Regions from separate parts of the Frondihabitans sp. OV104 genome, predicted to be linked through region 2. Evidence: predicted binding sites of a transcription regulator. Region 2 holds the regulator's gene; the other holds the start of a gene.

Region 1 (9,283 bases), 710 kb from region 2:
GGTGATGAGGATGGTGTTTCCAGTCGTTTTCATGTCTCCACTTTGGCGCCGCGCTCGGACGACGTGAAGGGAGCGGTCAGCCGGGGATTCGCAGTCCGTCCCTTCTCACGGCTCGGGGCTTCTGGTCGCGGGGTCGCGAATGTCGGAGGCGCGACGTAGAGTTCGAACATACTTTCGAACAGAGCCAGAGGGGCCAGCATGCGGATCGACGCGCAGCGGATCGACGAGCGGATCGCCGTCGAGACCACCGACGAGGGCACGCCCCTCCGATTCACCTGGCGGCGGGTCGTCTACGGCGTGGTGAGCGCACCCGAGGTGTGGATCACCCGGCAGGCCTGGTGGCGCAGCGCGACGCGGGCCCCGCGCGGCTCCGGCAGCGAGCTGCTCGAGATGCACGTCTGGCGCGTCGACGCGCTGCCGCTCACCGACGGCGCGCACCGGGTCGACGGCACGTTCGACCTCGCGCGAGACCCGATCAGCCGCGAGTGGCTGCTGCTCGGGGTGTTCGACGACCAGATCGACCAGCAGCTGTTCGCGTGAGCCGGCCCGCCTCAGCATGCCACGGCGGGCTTTCATGGCATCGGCTGATTGGATGAGCGCATGCCCTTAGCGATCGAAGACTACGCACTGATCGGCGACTGCCACACGGCCGCCCTCGTCGGCCGGAACGGCAGCATCGACTGGCTCTGCCTGCCGCGCTTCGACTCCCCCTCCCTGTTCGCCGGCCTCCTCGGCGACGACGACAGCGGTCGCTGGCTGCTCGCGCCGGCCGACCCGACCGCGACCGCCACCCGACGCTACGTCGACGACACGTTCGTGCTCGTCACCCGCTGGTCGACGCCGACCGGCGAGGTCGAGGTCACCGACCTCATGCCGTACGGCGACCGCCGAGCCGACCTGGTTCGCCGCGTGCGGGGCCTCTCGGGCACCGTCACGATGACCGAAGACCTCCGCATCCGCTTCGGCTACACGACGGCGATCCCGTGGATCCGGCAGCTCGACGACGACACCCCGCCCGACGACTCGTCCATGCCGCACGAGGCCGAGGCCGCCGGCCGAGGCACGCTCGTCGCCGTCGCCGGGCCCGACGCGGTCGTCGTCCGCGGGCCGAGGCTCACGGCCAGCGACCACGCCCACCGCGCCGCCTTCGACGTGACGGCCGGCGACACCGTCGACCTCGTGATGACCTGGTACCCGTCGTACCGCGAGCCGCCGGCGCCGATCGACGTGTCGGCCAGCATCGACACGACGATCGACTGGTGGCGCGACTGGGCGTCGCACTCCGAGGCGCCCGAGGCGTACGGCGAGGCGGTCCATCGCTCGCTCCTTATCCTGCGCGCCCTGACCCACGAAGACACCAGCGGCATCGTGGCCGCGGCCACGACGAGCCTCCCCGAGCAGTTCGGCGGCGGCCGCAACTGGGACTACCGCTACGTCTGGCTCCGCGACGCCTCGATGACGCTGCAGGCGCTGTTCTCGCACGGCTACGCCGACGAGGCGATGGGCTGGCGCGGCTGGCTGCTCCGCGCCATCGCGGGCGATCCCGACGACGTCCAGATCATGTACGGACTCGGCGGCGAGCGGTACCTCGCCGAGACCACCCTCGACGAGCTGCCCGGCTACCAGGGCGCCTCGCCCGTCCGCATCGGCAACGGCGCCTACACGCAGTATCAGGGTGATGTGTTCGGCGAGGTGATGGTCGCACTCCACGAGGCCCGCCAGCTCGGCAGCGAGGAGACCTACGACTCGTGGGCGCTCCAGCGCGCGCTGATCCAGCACGTCGAGGAGAACTGGTCGAAGCCCGACAACGGCATCTGGGAGATCCGCGGGCCCGAGCAGCACTTCACTCACTCGCGCGTCATGCTCTGGGCCGCCATCGACCGGGCCGTCCGAGGCGCGCAGGAGTTTCACCTCGACGGTCCCGTCGAGCGGTGGCTCGCCCTGCGCGAGAAGATCCGCGACGAGATCGAGACCAACGGCTACGACGCGGAGCGCGGGTGCTACGTGCAGTACTACGGGTCGCACGAGGTCGACGCCTCCCTGCTGCAGCTGTCGCAGGTGGGCTACGTCGATGCGCACGATCCGCGCATGCTCGGCACCGTGAAGGCGATCGAGCACGACCTCCTGCACGACGGCCTGCTGCTGCGCTACCGCACGCAGTCGGGTGTCGACGGGCTGTCCGGCACCGAGAACCCGTTCCTCGCCTGCTCGTTCTGGCTCGTCGAGCAGTACGCCCGCAGCGGCCGGCTCGACGACGCGACCGCGCTGATGGACCGCCTCGTCGGGTTCCGCAACGACGTCGGGATGCTCTCCGAAGAGATCGAGGTCGCGACGGGGCGCCACGTCGGCAACACCCCGCAGGCCCTGTCGCACCTGGCGCTGGTGCGCGCGGCCGACGCCATCCAGACGGCGATCGAGCATTCGCGCGGCGGCGAGGCGCGGCGGGCGCGGGCCTAACCCGGCCGCCGCCGGACCCTGGCGGCCGGACATCCCGGTTCGGCCCATACGCCGCGCCGCGGACAGGCATCCGGGCCTGACCACGGGGTCTGCGCCCAAACGGCGGGTCCGGGCCGCCCCGCCCCTGGTCCCGCCACGACGAAGCCCCGCCGAACCAGGTTCGGCGGGGCTTCGCGAGCGGGTGGCTACGCCTCTTTCGAAGTGGTCCAGTGGGCCGGACCAGCCGACCCGGCGGGGTACTTGTCGAGCGGAACCTCGCCCGACTCCCAGGCATCGACGACCGGCGCGACGATCGCCCAGCACCGCTCGGCCACGTCGCCGCGGATGGAGAGGGTGGGGTCATCGTGGAAGATGCCCGAGAGCACCTCGCCGTAAGGGGTCAGCTCGGGCTTGCCCAGGTCGGTCGACAGGGTCGACTTCTCGAGGTGGAACGGGTTGCCCTGACCGTTGGTCGTGACTCCGAGCTCGATGGTCTCGGGGCTGATCTCGATCTTGAGCGTGTCGGGCGACGACGAGCCCTGGAGCCCCTCGGGCAGCGCTGGCACCGGCTTGAAGGTGATCAGCACCTCCTTGCGGACCTTGGTCATCCCCTTGCCGGAGCGCAGGATGAACGGCACGCCGGCCCACCGACGGGTCTTGATCTCGAATTCGACCTCGGCGAGCGTCTCGGTCTCGCGGGAGTTGTCGACGCCGTCCTCGTCGGAGTACGCGGGGACGTCTTTACCCGAGATCGTGCCGGCCGCGTACTGGCCGCGACGGCTGTTGGCGACGGGGTCTCCGTCTTTCACCCAGGTGGCGCGCAGGACGCGGGCGATCTCGCTGCGGAGCTCGACGGCGTCGATCGACGACGGGGCGTCCATCGCGATGACGGCGAGCACCTGCAGGAGGTGGCTCTGGATCATGTCGACGAGAGCGCCGGCCTTGTCGTAGTACTGGGCGCGACCCTCGAGGCCGAGGACCTCGTCGTAGAAGATCTCGACCTTCTCGATGTTGTCGCTGTTCCAGACCGGCTCGAAGAGGCGGTTGGCGAAGCGCAGGCCGATCATGTTCAGCACGGTCGAGCGGCCGAGGAAGTGGTCGGTGCGGTGGATGCGCTCCTCCGGGATCACCTTGAGGAGCTCCTCGTTCAGCTCGCGAGCACCCTGCTCGTCGCTGCCGAAGGGCTTCTCGAGGGCCAGCCGGAGGCCGTCGGGCACGTCGATCTCCTCGAGGGCCTTGATGACCTTCGTCGAGATGGCCGGCGGGAGCGCGAAGTACATGACCGGCTCGCCCTCGGAGGCCGCGAAGAGCTTCTTCAGGTGCTCGGGGTCGGTCGGGTCGCCCTGGATGTACTCGCTCGAGGCGAGGGTCTTCTTGGCGAGCTCCGAGCCGGCATCGCCGTTGAAGGCCGTCTTGACGACGTCGTCCCATTCTTCGGGGCTGCGCTCGCTGCGGCCGGTGCCGATCAGCTTCACGTCGACGCCGCGGTCGCTCTTGAGCAGGCTCGCGAGGCCGGGGAGGAGGAGGCGCTCGGTGAGGTCACCGGAAGCGCCGAGGATGATGAGGGTGCTCGTCTCCGCCATCAGACGGTCTGCTCGGAGCGAGTCGCGGCGCTGGAAGGCGCAGTGCGGGTGGTCATGGACTTCCTTTCGAGGTGAACCTAGCTGTGGTCCACGTGGCTCAACACACCGGACCGGCAGGCATTCCCATGAGGTTCGAGGATGCGAGAGAAGGGGCACGGGCGCGAGTGGCCACGATGCCACCATCAACCGTACTGCTCTGCGGCGACTCCGGTACGCACCTGACCAGCCCTGTGGAAACCCCTCTCCCGCCGCCTGGCGAATGACCTACACTGTTCGAACACACGTTCGAACGAAGGGCGGCCATGAGCTTCACGCACCTGCACGTCGCCTCGGCGTTCAGCGCCCACTACGGCACTGCGCAGCCGGGCCACCTCGCCGCTCAGGCCGCCTCGAACGGCGCCGACGCAGCGGCGATCACCGACCGCGACGGCCTCTACGGAGCGATCCGCCACGTCGGCGCGTGCCGCGCGCTCGGCATCGACCCCATCGTCGGCGTCGAGCTGGGCGTATCGACCCCCTCCCCCGACGACCACGACAGCCCAGGGCGGCATCCCGCAGGGCAGCGCCCCGCAGGGCAGCATCCCGCAGGACCTCCTAGCGGTTCCCCGCCCATCGCCGCCGACGCCGACCGCGTCGTGTTCCTCGCCCACGGCGGCGGCGCCGTCGGGGTCGGCCCGGGCGCCGGCTGGGCCTCCCTCTGCCGCCTCATCAGCGCGGCTCACGGCCGCGCCACACGCAAGGTCAACGGCAGCGCGAACAGCGTGGCGACGATCCCCCGCGCCCGGGTCCGCGCTTTCCTGATGGGCGACGACGGCCCCACCGGCACGGTGCTGCTCGGCCCCGACTCCGACGTCGGACGAGCTGTGGCGCACGGCGCGCACGGCCGGGCGGCCGCACTGCTCGAGGCCTGGAAGGCGGAGGTGCCCGGCGGCGTCGCCATCGAGGTCGTCTGCCACCTCACCGAGCCGGGCGAGAGCCGCAGCCTGCGCCACGCCGCGCGGATGCTCGAGCTCGCCGACGCCGGGCGAGTTCCTGCGGTGCTCACCAATGCCGTGCGCTACCGCGAGCCCGACGAGGCCCTGACCGCCGACGTGCTCGACGCCGCCGGGCACCTCGCGGCACTCGGCAGCTTCGAGCCGCAGCCCAACGCCCAGGCCTTCCTCAAGACCCCCGACGCGATGCGCGCGCTCGCCCGGATGATCGCCGACGCGTCGTCGCTCGATCGCCGCGCGGCCGAGGAGATGCTCGCCGCCACCGAGGAGCTCGCCGACCGGTGCCGACTCGACCCCGACGTCGACCTCGGCTGGCGTCGCGCGAAGGTGCCCGAGCTGTCGGCGATCGGCGTCGAGGGCGACCCCGACCAGGTGCTGTGGCGGCGGGCCGAGGCCGGGGTGACCGAGCGCTTCGGCGACGCGTCGATGGCCAAGCGCGAGCAGATCGAGCGGCGCATGCGCGACGAGCTCGAGACGATCACCTCGTTCGGCTTCGCCGGGTACTTCCTGACCGTCGCCGACGTCTCGGCGATGATGCGCGACATGCGGGTGCGGAACGCCGCGCGCGGCTCGGGCGCCGGCAGCCTCGTCACCTACCTGCTCCGGATCTCGAACGTCGATCCGCTCGAGCACGACCTGCTGTTCGAGAGGTTCCTCGGCAACAAGCGCGAGACGCTGCCCGACATCGACATCGACGTCGAGTCGGCCCGGAGGCACGAGGTGTACCGGGCGATCTTCGACCGCTACGGCAGCAACCGCGTCACGCTGATGTCGATGCAGTCGACCTACCGGGGGCGCGGCGCCGTCCGCGACGCCGGGCTGGCGCTGGGACTCGACGAAGACCAGATCGATCTCGTCGCGAACAACGTCTGGCGCTCGAACGCCCGCGACATGCGCAAGGCTCTCACGGAGAAACCCGAGCTCCGCCAGATCGCCGACCTCGTCAAGACCAACGCCCAGATCGACCTGCTGGTCGACCTCACCGAGCGGCTCGACCGACTCCCCCGCCACATCTCGATGCACCCGTGCGGGGTGATCCTGGGCAATTCCGACCTGCTCAGCATGACTCCGGTGCAGCCGAGCGGCATGGGCCTGCCGATGAGCCAGTTCGACAAGCACGACATGAATGACGCCGGCCTGCTCAAGCTCGACGTGCTCGGCGTGCGCATGCAGTCGTCGATGGCCTTCGCCCTCGGCGAGATCGAGCGGCTGAACGGGCCGCGCACTGCCCTCGCCGGCGCCCTGCCGATCGACGCGCCCTATGTGAACCGCCAGGGGCGGATCGAGCTCGACGCGATCCCCCACGACGACGAGCCGACGTACGAGGCGATCCGCACCACGCACACGCTCGGCATGTTCCAGATCGAGAGCCCGGGCCAGCGCGAGCTGATCGGCAAGATGCAGCCCGACCAGTACGAAGACCTCATCGCCGACATCTCGCTGTTCCGCCCCGGCCCGATGAAGGGCAACATGGTCGCGCCCTACCTCGACACCAAGCACGGGTTCCAGAAGCCCGACTACATCCATCCGACCTTCGCGCCCTTCCTTCAGGACAGCTACGGGGTCGTGATCTACCACGAGCACGTGCTGCGGATCCTCAACGCGACCATGGGCATCTCGCTCGCCGAGGCCGACGAGATGCGCCGGCAGATGGAGAAGCGTGCCGACCTCGAGGGCGAGTTCCGCAGCAAGACCGCCGCGAACGTCGATGAGCACGGCAGACGGCGCTACACCGACAAGGAGATCGACCGGATCTGGGGCGTGCTGAAGGGCTTCGGGTCGTTCGGGTTCTGCAAGGCGCACGGTGCGGCGTTCGCCCTGCCGACCTACCAGACGGCGTGGCTGAAGACGCACTACCCGGCGGAGTTCCTGGCAGGCATCCTCACCCACGATCCCGGCATGTACCCGAAGCGGCTGCTGCTCGCCGAGGCGAAGCGGATGGGCGTGCCGGTCCTGCCGCTCGACGTCAACGCGTCGAGCGAGGTCTACCACGTCGAGCGGCTGCGCCCCCCGCGGACGCCCGTCGCGCGCACCTACGCCGGCGACCTCGGCATCCGCCTCTCGCTCCTCGACGTGCAGGGCATCACCGAGCACGAGACCACCCGGATCCTCGAGAACCGCCCGTTCACGTCGATCGCCGACTTCTACCAGCGGGCCACGCCTTCGCGGCGGCTCTTCGAGCGGCTCGGCCAGGTCGGCGCACTCGACTCGCTGGGAGGCGACGGGCGCAACCGGGGCGATGTGATGGCGCGCATCCGGCAGCTGACGAGCCGGGCATCGCGTCCGAAGCCCGCCGACACGATCAACCAGCTCGACTTCGATGTCGACGACTCGGCCTCGGTCCCCACGGGCAGCCCCGAGATGCCGGCGCACGAGCGGATCAGCCGCGAGCTCGACATCCTGTCGATGGAGGTCACCGAGCACGTCATCGAGAGCTACCGGCCCATGCTCGACGACCTCGGGGTGATCCGCGCGGCCGACCTCATCGACAACTGGAACGGCACCACCGTCCTCGTCGCCGGCATCCGCATCGCCACGCAGACGCCGCCGATGCGCAGCGGCAAGCGGGTCGTGTTCATCAGCCTCGACGACGGCTCGGGGTGCTCCGACTCCACCTTCTTCGAGGAGGCCCAGAATCGCGCCGGCTCCCTCCTGTTCGGCACGAAGCTGCTGCTGATCCAGGGGCGCACCCGCCGCACCGGCGAGCGCGGCATCTCTCTCGAGGCCGACAATGCGTGGGATCTCAAGGCGCTGTGGCGCGACTGGCAGGCGACCCGCGCGGCCGCCGGCCACGACGTCCTCACCTGAGCCGACTGCCTGGCGTCCGTGTCGCCCTGTCGGCCACGTCGTTCGTGTCGTTCGCGCAGTCCGTGTCGTTCGTACAATCCTTGTCGAAGGACGCCCTGCCCGCTCACAAGGAGAACCACGCCGCCGCGCACGCCCCACAAGGAGAATCCCCGCCGCACGCCCGCCCCGCAAGGACGCCTACCCCGCAGATCCTTCCGAAGCCGCGCGTAGGGTGAGCCGCATGAGCGACAGCAGCACGGCCAGCACCGACGAACCCGGCACCTACGTCACCCCGGGCCAGGAGTACACCCGCGACACCAACTACATCGAGGACCGCATCACGAAGGACGCCGTCGACGGCTGGCCGGTCGAGGCCGGCCGCTATCGCCTCGTCGCCGCCCGGGCCTGCCCGTGGGCGAACCGCTCCGTCATCTCGAGGAGGCTGCTCGGCCTGGAGGACGCGATCTCGCTCGGCCTCCCCGGCCCGACGCATGACGCCCGCTCCTGGACGTTCGACCTCGACCCTGACGGACGCGACCCGGTGCTCGGCATCGAGCGCCTGAAGGACGCCTTCGAGAAGCGGACGCCCGGCTACCCGCGCGGCATCACGGTGCCGGCCATCATCGACGTTCCGACCGGCAAGGTCGTCACCAACAACTTCCCGCAGATCACGCTCGACCTCGCCACGGAGTGGACCGACTTCCAGCGCGACGGCGCACCCGACCTCTACCCCGACGGGAAGCGCGACGAGATCGACGACGTCGCCGAGGTCGTCTTCCGCGACGTCAACAACGGCGTGTACCGCGCCGGCTTCGCCGGGTCGCAGGGCAGCTACGAGCGCGCCTACACGCGGCTGTTCGACCGGCTCGACTGGCTCGAGCAGCGCCTCGAGAACCAGCGGTACCTGGTCGGCGACACGATCACCGAGGCGGACATCCGGCTGTTCACGACCCTCGCCCGGTTCGACGCGGTGTATCACGGCCACTTCAAGTGCAACCGGAACAAGCTGACCGAGATGCCGGTGCTCTGGGCCTATGCGCGCGATCTGTTCCAGACGCCCGGGTTCGGCGACACCATCGACTTCGAGCAGATCAAGAAGCACTACTACATCGTCCACAGCGACATCAATCCGACGGGGATCGTCCCGGCCGGCCCGGATCCGCGCGGGTGGCTGCGACCTCACGGCCGCGACGAGCTGGGCGGGCGCCCGTTCGGCGACGGGACTCCGCCTCCGCCGCCACGCCCCGGCGAAGAGGTCCCTCCGATCCTCGCCGCGTGACAGCCCGCGACGACGAGGCGGCGGGCGACAGCCACTCGGCAGACGGCAGCCGCTCTTCATACGACAGCCGCTCGGCACACGACGGCCGCTCGGCACACGACGGCCGCTCGGCACACGTCGGCCGCTCGGCACACGTGGGCCGCTCGGCACACGACAGCGAGGCATCCCCCGACGTCAGCGCACGCCTCGAGGGCATCCGCGCCGAC
Region 2 (9,283 bases):
GGCGACACCCACGCGCGGGCTCTTCGCGACGGACTGCGCAGCCTCCAGCTGGCGTTCCGCGAAGCCTCGCCGATCCCGGACGCCGTGGGGCAGGGGCCGGGCGAGAAGTACACCGGGCCCGTCAACTAGCGGCGACGACCTTGAGACCCAGGCTGTCGACGCGCTCCGCGATGACCGGGTCAAGGGCCCAGGCCTCCTGAAGTCGCTGGAGCAGGGCCGACAGCTCGGCGCGGTCGAGACCCGGTCGGAGCCCCAGCTGCACGACGACCTCGGGCCCCGTGAGCGCGGACGGTCCGGGCTGGGGCGCGAGTCCGACGGATGCGACTGCGGGCTCGAGCTCGACCGACGCGACGAACGCCCGGGCCACGTCGGGATCGAGGGCCGCCGGGACCCACGGCAGGTCCTGCGCAAGAGCCCAGAGTGCTGGTCTCCGCACGCCGAACTCGGTCTCCGAGCCGGGATCGAGCACCATCAGCTCGGTCGACTCCGCCGCCGCCGCGATGGCGATCCGGCGCGACTGCGCAGGAACTGGACGTGCGAACCTGTTCCACGCCTGGAGCGTCCGCACCGAGGTGAAGGCCGGCAGCACCGTGCGGCCGTCGGGGCCGGCCACGGTCACGATCGCGAGTTCCTGCGTCTTGTCGACCCGTACGCCGTGCTCGCCCGCGCCCTCGTCGCCCGCGTGCGCCAGGAGCGGGATGAGGAGGCGGGCGGCGCGCAGGGCGTCGAGCACCGCCGCCTCGTCGGCCTGCCCTGCGAGATGGGCTTCGAGCGCGGCCAGGAGGGCGGGGTCGGCTGATCCGTCGTCGCCGGCGTAGGCGGTGTCGTGCGCCTGGAAGGTGCGCCCCTCCCAGGGGTTCCCGGCGCTGTCGGCGCCGAGCGACCGGGCGAATCCGTGCGCCTCGGCCTGGTCGTGGCCGTGATCGAGCGGCTCGGCCATCAGTGCCCGGCGACGTCCAGAGCCGCGCCGAGCGTGAAGGCGCCCGCGTAGAGGGCCTTGCCGACGATGGCGCCCTCGAGGCCGTGCGGGACGAGCTCGCGGAGTGCGACCAGGTCGTCGAGGCTGGAGATGCCGCCCGAGGCGACGACCGGGCGGTCGGTGCGCTCCATGACCTGCTTGAGGAGCTCGATGTTCGGCCCCTGGAGAGTGCCGTCTTTCGTGACGTCGGTGACGACGTAGCGGGCGCAGCCGGCCTCCTCGAGGCGGGCGAGCACCTCGAACAGGTCGCCGCCTTCCTGCGTCCAGCCGCGCGCGGCCAGCGTCGTGCCGCGCACATCCAGGCCCACCGCGATGGCGTCGCCGTACTGGGCGATGACGTGGGCCGCCCACTCGGGGTTCTCGAGGGCGGCCGTGCCGAGGTTGATCCGCTTCACGCCGGTCTCGAGGGCCGCCTCGAGCGACGCGTCGTCGCGGATTCCGCCTGACAGCTCGACGTCGATGCCCTTGACGTGCGAGATGACGCGGCGGATGACCTCGCGGTTGTCGCCACGGCCGAAGGCCGCATCGAGGTCGACCAGGTGGAGCCACTCGGCGCCCTGGTCTTTCCAGTCGGCGGCGGCGTCGACGGGGTCGCCGTAGTTGGTCTCGGTGCCGGCCTCGCCCTGGGTGAGGCGGACGGCCTTGCCGTCGGCGACGTCGACCGCGGGGAGCAGCGTGAGGGCGGGAGTGCTGGTGAAGTCGGTCATGGTGCTTTCCGGTGTGGGTCGCCGCTCGCGGCGGCAGGCGCTAGAGGGTCTGGAGCCAGTTGGTCAGGAGGCGGATGCCCGGGGCGCCGGACTTCTCGGGGTGGAACTGCGTGGCCCAGAGCGGTCCGTTCTCGACGGCCGCCACGAAGGGCCCGCCGTGGTCGGCCCAGGTCACGAGCGGCGACTTGCGCGCGCCGTGGCCGTCGAGCGACCACTCCTGCGCGGCGTAGGAGTGCACGAAGTAGAACCGCTCGTCACGGATGCCCTCGAAGAGCATGGACTCATCGGGAGCGGACACGGTATTCCAGCCCATGTGCGGGAGGACGTCGGCCTTGAGCTCGTCGATCGTGCCCGGCCACTCCCCCAGGCCCTCGGTGGTCTGACCCCGCTCGACGCCGGTCTCGAAGAGCACCTGCATGCCGACGCAGATGCCGAGGACGGGGCGGCCGCCGGCGAGGCGGCGGTCGATCTTCTCGGCGCCGCGCACCGACCGGAGCTGCGACATGACGGCGGAGAAAGCACCCACACCCGGGACGAAGAGACCGTCGGCCTTGGCCACACGGTCGCTGTCGGCCGTGAGCTCGACCTCGGCTCCGGCCAGCTCGAGCGCCTTGATGGCGGAGTGGACGTTGCCGCTGCCGTAGTCGAGGACGACGACGCGGGGGCGGGCCGCGCCGCTCGGAGCCGTGCGGGCAGTGGACTCGGCGGCTTCGGCAGACCCTCTGGCATCGGCCTGAGCGTCGGTCACAGCGCACCCTTGGTCGACGGAATGCCGTCGACACGCGGATCGGGCTCGATGGCGGCGCGGAGCGCACGGGCGAACGCCTTGAACTCGGCTTCGGCGATGTGGTGCGGGTCGCGGCCGCCCAGCACGGTGATGTGCACCGTCAGGCCGGCGTGGAAGGTGATCGCCTCGAAGACGTGGCGCACCATGCTGCCGGTGAAGTGACCGCCGATCAGGTGGAACTCGAAGCCCTCCGGCTCACCGGAGTGCACCAGGTACGGGCGCCCGGAGACGTCGACGACCGCCTGGACGAGCGCCTCGTCGAGCGGGACGAGCGCGTCGCCGTAGCGGCGGATGCCCGTCTTGTCGCCGAGGGCCTCGCGGAGGGCGGTGCCGAAGGTGATGCCGATGTCTTCGACCGTGTGGTGCACGTCGATGTCGGTGTCGCCGGTCGCCTTGAGGTCGAGGTCGATCAGCGAGTGCTTCGACAGGGCCGTGAGCAGGTGGTCGTAGAACGGCACCGAGGAGTCGATGCGCGAGGTGCCCGTGCCGTCGAGGTCGAGGGATAGGTCGATGCTGGACTCGCTCGTGGACCGCGAGACGGTAGCCGTGCGCGCGGCGCTGTCGGTGCTCATGCTCCGAGCCTAATGTCGCGCATGGCGTCCAGGAACGCGGTCGTCTCGGCCTCGGTGCCCGCGCTCACGCGGAGGTGGCCCTCGATCGCGAGGTCGCGCACGATGATGCCGCGCTCGAGGAGAGCCTCGAAGACGGCGTGCGGGTCGTCGACGCCGCCGAACAGCACGAAGTTCGACCAGGTCGGCCACGCGTGGTACCCGAGCCCGGTCAGCGTCTCGACCATGCGGTCGCGCTGGGCCTTGATGTCGTCGACCATGGCGAGCATCTCGTCGGAGTGACGGAGCGCCGCGACCGCCGCCGCCTGGGTGAGCGACGACAGGTGGTACGGCAGGCGCACGAGACGGAGGGCGTCGATCGCGACCGGGTCGGCCGCGAGATAGCCGACGCGGGCGCCGGCGAACGCGAACGCCTTGCTCATGGTGCGCGAGACCAGCAGGCGCGGACGCCCCTCGAGCAGCGTGACCGCGCTCGGCCGGTCGGCCGGCATGAACTCGGCGTAGGCCTCGTCGACCAGGACGATTCCGCGCGCCGCGTCGTAGGCCGCTTCGATCACGTCGAGCTCCATCGGGGTGCCGGTCGGGTTGTTCGGCGCGCAGAGGAAGACGACGTCGGGGTCGGTGCGCTCGATCTCGGCGCGGACCGTCTCGGGCGAGAGCGTGAAATCGGCGTCGCGCACGCCCTCGACCCACTCGGAGCCGACGCCTCGCGTGATGATCGAGTGCATGGAATAGGTGGGCGGGAAGCCGAGCACACGACGACCAGGGCCGCCGAACGCCTGCAGAATCTGCTGGATGACCTCGTTCGAGCCGTTCGCCGCCCAGATCTGGTCGGCGGTCAGGCCGTGGCCGAGGTACGCGGCGAGGGAATCGCGCAGAGTCGTGAACTCGCGGTCGGGGTAGCGATTGACCTCGAGCACGGCGGCCGCGACCGACTCGACGATGTCTCGCGCCACGTCTTCCGGGATGGGATGCGTGTTCTCGTTGACGTTCAGCGCGACGCGCACCTTCTTCTGAGGGGCGCCGTAAGGCGACTGACCACGGAGGTCGTCGCGGAGGGGCAGGTCGTCGAGAGAAATGGCCACGAGGCTATTTTACGGGGGTCGCGACATGTGTTGCGCCCGGTACCGGGTGTCCTTAGACGAGGACGAGGTGCTCGCTCACAAGGCATTCGAGAGCGAGTTGCACGCGCTGCAAGGAACTGCTCGGCGCGGCGTGCGCTCATGAAGGATCGCTGCCGCCGAGATCCTTGCGAAGCCCCGCCAAGCACAGCACGCGCGCAGAAGCGCCGCCCCGCGAGTGCGGGACGGCGCCGGGCGACGGTGCTCGAGAAGCCGACCGCGTAGATCGAGCTGCCTAGTTCGAGCTGCCTGGTTCGAGCTGCCTAGTTCGAATACTTCGTCGGGATCGCAAGCGACTGACCCGGCATGACCTGCGTGCTCGACAGGTTGTTGAGCGAGACGATGTCGGAGATGACGTCACGCGGATCGGCAGTCGGGGCCACATCTTCGGCGACCTGCCAGAGCGTCTCACCAGCCGCCACGGTGACGTGGTCGAAATGGACGTCGCCCGCTTGGCCGGTGGCGACCGCGCCGCCGCCCGTCAGAACGAAGCCGGCGATGATCGCGACGGCGGCGAGGAGGACGGCGATCGTGAGGACGACGCGACCCCGAGCGGTGATGCGGAGGTGGGAGACGGATGCGGTGCGGGTCGCGGGAGCTGCCGTGGGGAAGGCGGTGATCGTTGCGCTCATGATGCGTACCTCTCTTGTCGATTCTGTCGAGACGACTTGGCTGTGGTCTTCGTGCCAGGCCGCCGGCCGGGGCCGCCTGACACGAAGAGGTGTTCCGAAGAACACTTCCGAACATATCTTCGATTAACACCGATTTCAAGAGGCTCTAGCCGAAAATCGCAGAAAAACCACGCGACACACTCGAACATGTGTTTGTTCTGCTCATTTCGACCGGATACAGTTTCGATCGGTGGGATCAGTAGAACAGCAGCCACCGACATTCGAGAGAGGTGGGCGCGTGCCCGAGGCAACGACTACAGAGGCTGGGCCCGATCCCCGTGCCCGAAAGCCCCTGACGGCGAAGCAGAACCTGATCCTGACGGCCATCCGCGCCTCGATCGCCAGCCGCGGCTATCCGCCGAGCATGCGCGAGATCGGCGACGCCGTCGGCCTCGCCTCCCTCTCCAGCGTCACTCACCAGCTCAACCAGCTCGAGCTCGCCGGTGCGATCCGCCGCGACCCCAACCGGCCCCGCGCTCTCGAGGTGCTCCTCGAGGACCCCGACAAGGTGGTCCCCGAGCCGACGATCGTCCGCTACGACGATGACGACAACGTGACCGCTCGCGTGCCCCTGGTCGGACGCATCGCCGCAGGCATCCCGATCACCGCCGAGCAGCAGGTCGAAGACGTCATGCCCCTCCCCCGCACCCTCGTGGGCAAGGGCGAGCTGTTCATGCTCAAGGTCGTCGGCGAGTCCATGATCGACGCCGCCATCTGCGACGGCGACTGGGTCGTCGTCCGTCAGCAGGGCAACGCCGAGAACGGCGAGATCGTCGCGGCGATGCTCGACGACGAGGCGACGGTGAAGGTGTTCCGGCAGCGCGACGGTCACACCTGGCTGCTCCCGCGCAACTCCAACTTCGAGCCGATCATGGGCGACCACGCGCAGATCCTCGGCAAGGTCGTCGCCGTCCTGCGGTCTCTGTAGGGGCCCGACGGGGCGGAGCCGCCCGAGAATGCCGAATGGCCGCAGGAAGTTCCTGCGGCCATTCGGGTATCAGGGGTGCGTCTCAGTTGGCGAACTCGCGCAGGGGCGCTGCGTCCTGCGGGTAGACCTTGGCCGTGACGCGCGTGCCCTCGGGGAGGTACTCGACGTCGACGACCGTGCCGATCTCGTGGATCCGCGCGATGACCTCGCCTCGGTCGTACGGAACCAGCAGATCGAGCTCGACCTCGGGCCGCGGCAGGAGCTCCGCGAGCGTGGCACGCAGCTCGTCGATGCCCTCACCGGTGCGGGCCGACACGAAGATCGCGTCGGGCACCATCCCGCGCAGCACGAGCCGCTGGCTCTCGTCGACCAGGTCGCTCTTGTTGAAGACGACGACCTCGGGGATGTCTCGCCCGTCGACCTCCGAGATGACCTCGCGGACCGTTGCCAGCTGCGCAGCCGGGTCGGGGTGCGAGCCGTCGACGACGTGCACGATGATGTCGCTGTCGTGGACCTCCTCGAGCGTCGAGCGGAAGGCCTCGACCAGCTGATGCGGAAGGTTGCGCACGAAGCCGACCGTGTCGGCGTACGTGAACGGACGGCCGTCGTCGGTCAGCGACTTGCGCACGGTGGTGTCGAGGGTCGCGAACAGGGCGTTCTCGACCAGGACTCCGGTGCGAGTCATCCGGTTGAGCAGGCTCGACTTGCCGGCGTTGGTGTAGCCGGCGATCGCGACGCTCGGGACCGCGTTGCGCGTGCGGTTGGCCCGCTTCGCCTCGCGTGCCGGCTTCATCTCTTTGATCTTCTTGCGCAGGATCGCCATCCGGGTGTGGATCCGACGTCGATCGAGCTCGATCTTCGTCTCACCCGGACCGCGCGAGCCCATTCCGTTGCCGGCGCCGACCTGGCCACCGGCCTGGCGCGACATCGACTCACCCCAGCCGCGGAGCCTCGGGAGGAGGTACTCGAGCTGCGCGAGCTCGACCTGCGCCTTGCCCTCGCGGCTCTTGGCGTGCTGGCTGAAGATGTCGAGGATCACGGCCGTCCGGTCGATCACCTTGACCTTCACCACGTCTTCGAGCGCACGACGCTGGCTCGGTGCCAGCTCGGTGTCGGCGATCACGGTGTCGGCACCGAGTGCCTGCACAGTGGCCTTCAGCTCGAGCGCCTTGCCCGATCCGAGGTACGTCGACGGGTCGGGGTTCGGCCGGCGCTGCAGGAGGCCGTCGAGCACGACGGCGCCCGCGGTCTCGGCCAGGGCGGCGAGCTCGCGGATCGAGTTCTCGGCGTCCTGGAGCGACCCCTGCGAGTACACGCCGATCAGCACGACGTTCTCGAGCCGCAGCTGTCGGTACTCGACCTCGGTGACGTCTTCGAGCTCGGTCGACAGACCGGCCACACGCCGGAGCGCCTGGCGGTCGGCGACGTCGAGCTGCTCGCCGTCGAAGCTCTCGTCGCGGCTGGTGCCCGCACCGGAGAGCCCTTCGGTCTGGATCGCCTGGGCCGGAGCGAACACGCTCAGACCAGCCCTCGACGACGCGTTGCTCAGGATGCGGTCGACGACGTCGTCGCTCTCCTCGCGCGGCGCATCGGTGCTGGTGTGCTCAGTCATTGCAGTCACATTAGACCTTTCAGGTTCGATAATCTGTGGGGATGGCCAGCGAGCACTACTTCTCATCGCAGCCGTCGAGTGAGCTCCGACCGCGTGAGATCACGGTCGAGCTCGCCGGGCGCGAACTCTCTCTGGCGACCGCCGCGGGCGTCTTCAGTCCGGGGCGGATCGATCCGGGCACCGCAGTGCTTCTCGGATCCATGCCGACGCCACCGCGCGACGGCACTTTCTTGGATGTGGGTTGTGGATGGGGGCCGATCGCTCTCACGCTCGCGCTGCGCTCGCCCGAAGCCGAGGTATGGGCCGTCGACGTGAACGAGCGTGTACTCGAGCTTCTCCGCGAGAACGCGAAGCGGGCCGGGCTGACGAACGTGCACGCCGTGCTGCCGGGCGACGTGCCCGACGACCTCGTCTTCGACGGGATCTGGTCGAACCCGCCGATCCGCGTCGGCAAGCAGGCCTTGCACGACATCCTGTCGGCGTGGCTGCCGCGTCTCGGCATCGACATGGAGGCGTACCTCGTCGTCGCGAAGAACCTCGGAGCCGACTCGCTCCAGCGCTGGATCGCCGACGAACTCGGCCCGGTCGTGGAGATCGAGCGGGATTCGACGTCGAAGGGCTACCGGATCTTGCGGGCTACGCGGCTGGCCTGACGAGGCGCTGGCGTGACGAGCTGCTGGCCTGACGACTTGCTGGCCTGACGCGCCGAGTGTCGCGGTCGGGACTGTTCGCTTGATACGAACTGGTGCAGGAACTGCACGGGGAGACTTCGGTCTCAGATGGAGAACTTCATTGTGCGAGTTTAGCGGGTCGGCGGCGCTGAGGCCAGGGGTGGGCGGTGGCTGGGTCGCGCCGGCGGGGTCGGTGGTGGCGGGGTGCGAGTTCCTGCGCCCGCGGTCGGGGGTGCGTGTCGGCGCGGGAACCCGCCGAAGCGGCGCAGCCCCGCCGCAACCGCGGCGGGATCGAGCCGGAACGGCGGGTACGACGCCGCCGGGGCCCACCCCGACCCAGCAGAGCCCTCCGAAACGGCACAGACCCGCCGCAACCGCGGCGGGATTGAGCCGGAACGGCGGGTACGACGGCGCCGGGGCCCACCCCGACCCCACAGAGCCCGTCGAAGCGGTACAGCCCCGCGGCAATCGCAGCGGGATCGAGCCGAAACGGCGGGTACGACGCCGCCGGGGCCACCCCGACCCCACGGAGCCCTCCGAACCGGCACAGGCCCGCCAGGCAGCCGGCGGGATCGAGCCGAAACGGCGGGTGCCACGCCGCCGGGCCCGCCCCGACCCGGCCGAACCCGCCGAAGCGGCACAGCCCCGCCAGGCAGCCGGCGGGATCGAGCCGAAACGGCGGGTGCAGCCCCGCGTCAGATCGCGAGCTCGCCGGTGAACACCAGCTCGGCGGGGCCGCTCAGCGAGACGTGCTCGCCGTCTTCGGTCGCGAACATGCGGACGCCGACCGTGCCGCCGGGGACGTCGACGCGCCACTGGTCGGGCGCGCTGTCTCCGGCGTAGTACCGGACGGCCAAGGCGGCCGCGGCCGCGCCCGTGCCACACGAGAGGGTCTCGCCTGAGCCGCGCTCGTGAACGCGCATCGAGATGCGGCCGACCCCGTCTGCGACGAGCGGCTCGGCCGGGACGACGAACTCGACGTTGGCGCCGGCGGCGGGGACCGGGTCGAGGACGGGGATGACGGTGAGATCGATACCGGCGAGCTCGTCGGCGGAGGCGAGGGCCACGACGACGTGCGGGTTGCCGACGCTGAGGCCGAGGCCGGGTCGCGCTGCGTGGAGGTCGCGGGCGCGCACCTCGGGGTGGTCGTCGGAGAGCGACCAGCGGCCCAGGTCGACCTGGAAGCCGGCGCGGTTCAGCTGGACGTCACGGACACCGGCGCGGGTGCCGATCGACAA

The links. Region 2 encodes LexA, which represses DNA repair genes until DNA is damaged. Its sites were predicted from a motif close to TCGAACANNTGTTCGA; they were not measured.
Region 1: AC3CBB_RS06470 (DNA polymerase III subunit alpha) is a predicted target of LexA. The motif match lies at 4,293-4,308, and genes of this name have one in related genera.

The regions. Positions count from the first base shown of each region.
Region 1 covers NZ_CM173541.1:1,372,375-1,381,657, forward strand. Annotated here, with positions in the region: gene AC3CBB_RS06450 (SDR family oxidoreductase) at 1-33, opposite strand, end outside; gene AC3CBB_RS06455 (DUF6504 family protein) at 199-540, shown strand; gene AC3CBB_RS06460 (glycoside hydrolase family 15 protein) at 601-2,457, shown strand; gene AC3CBB_RS06465 (glucose-6-phosphate dehydrogenase) at 2,643-4,019, opposite strand; gene AC3CBB_RS06470 (DNA polymerase III subunit alpha) at 4,322-7,819, shown strand; gene AC3CBB_RS06475 (glutathione S-transferase family protein) at 8,040-9,077, shown strand; gene AC3CBB_RS06480 (TraR/DksA family transcriptional regulator) at 9,074-9,283, shown strand, end outside.
Region 2 covers NZ_CM173541.1:659,358-668,640, reverse strand. Annotated here, with positions in the region: gene AC3CBB_RS03210 (DUF1844 domain-containing protein) at 1-129, shown strand, start outside; gene AC3CBB_RS03205 (SseB family protein) at 122-940, opposite strand; gene priA (bifunctional 1-(5-phosphoribosyl)-5-((5-phosphoribosylamino)methylideneamino)imidazole-4-carboxamide isomerase/phosphoribosylanthranilate isomerase PriA) at 940-1,686, opposite strand; gene hisH (imidazole glycerol phosphate synthase subunit HisH) at 1,727-2,434, opposite strand; gene hisB (imidazoleglycerol-phosphate dehydratase HisB) at 2,431-3,045, opposite strand; gene AC3CBB_RS03185 (histidinol-phosphate transaminase) at 3,042-4,127, opposite strand; gene AC3CBB_RS03180 (LysM peptidoglycan-binding domain-containing protein) at 4,427-4,795, opposite strand; gene lexA (transcriptional repressor LexA) at 5,073-5,762, shown strand; gene hflX (GTPase HflX) at 5,845-7,374, opposite strand; gene AC3CBB_RS03165 (class I SAM-dependent methyltransferase) at 7,416-8,027, shown strand; gene dapF (diaminopimelate epimerase) at 8,741-9,283, opposite strand, start outside.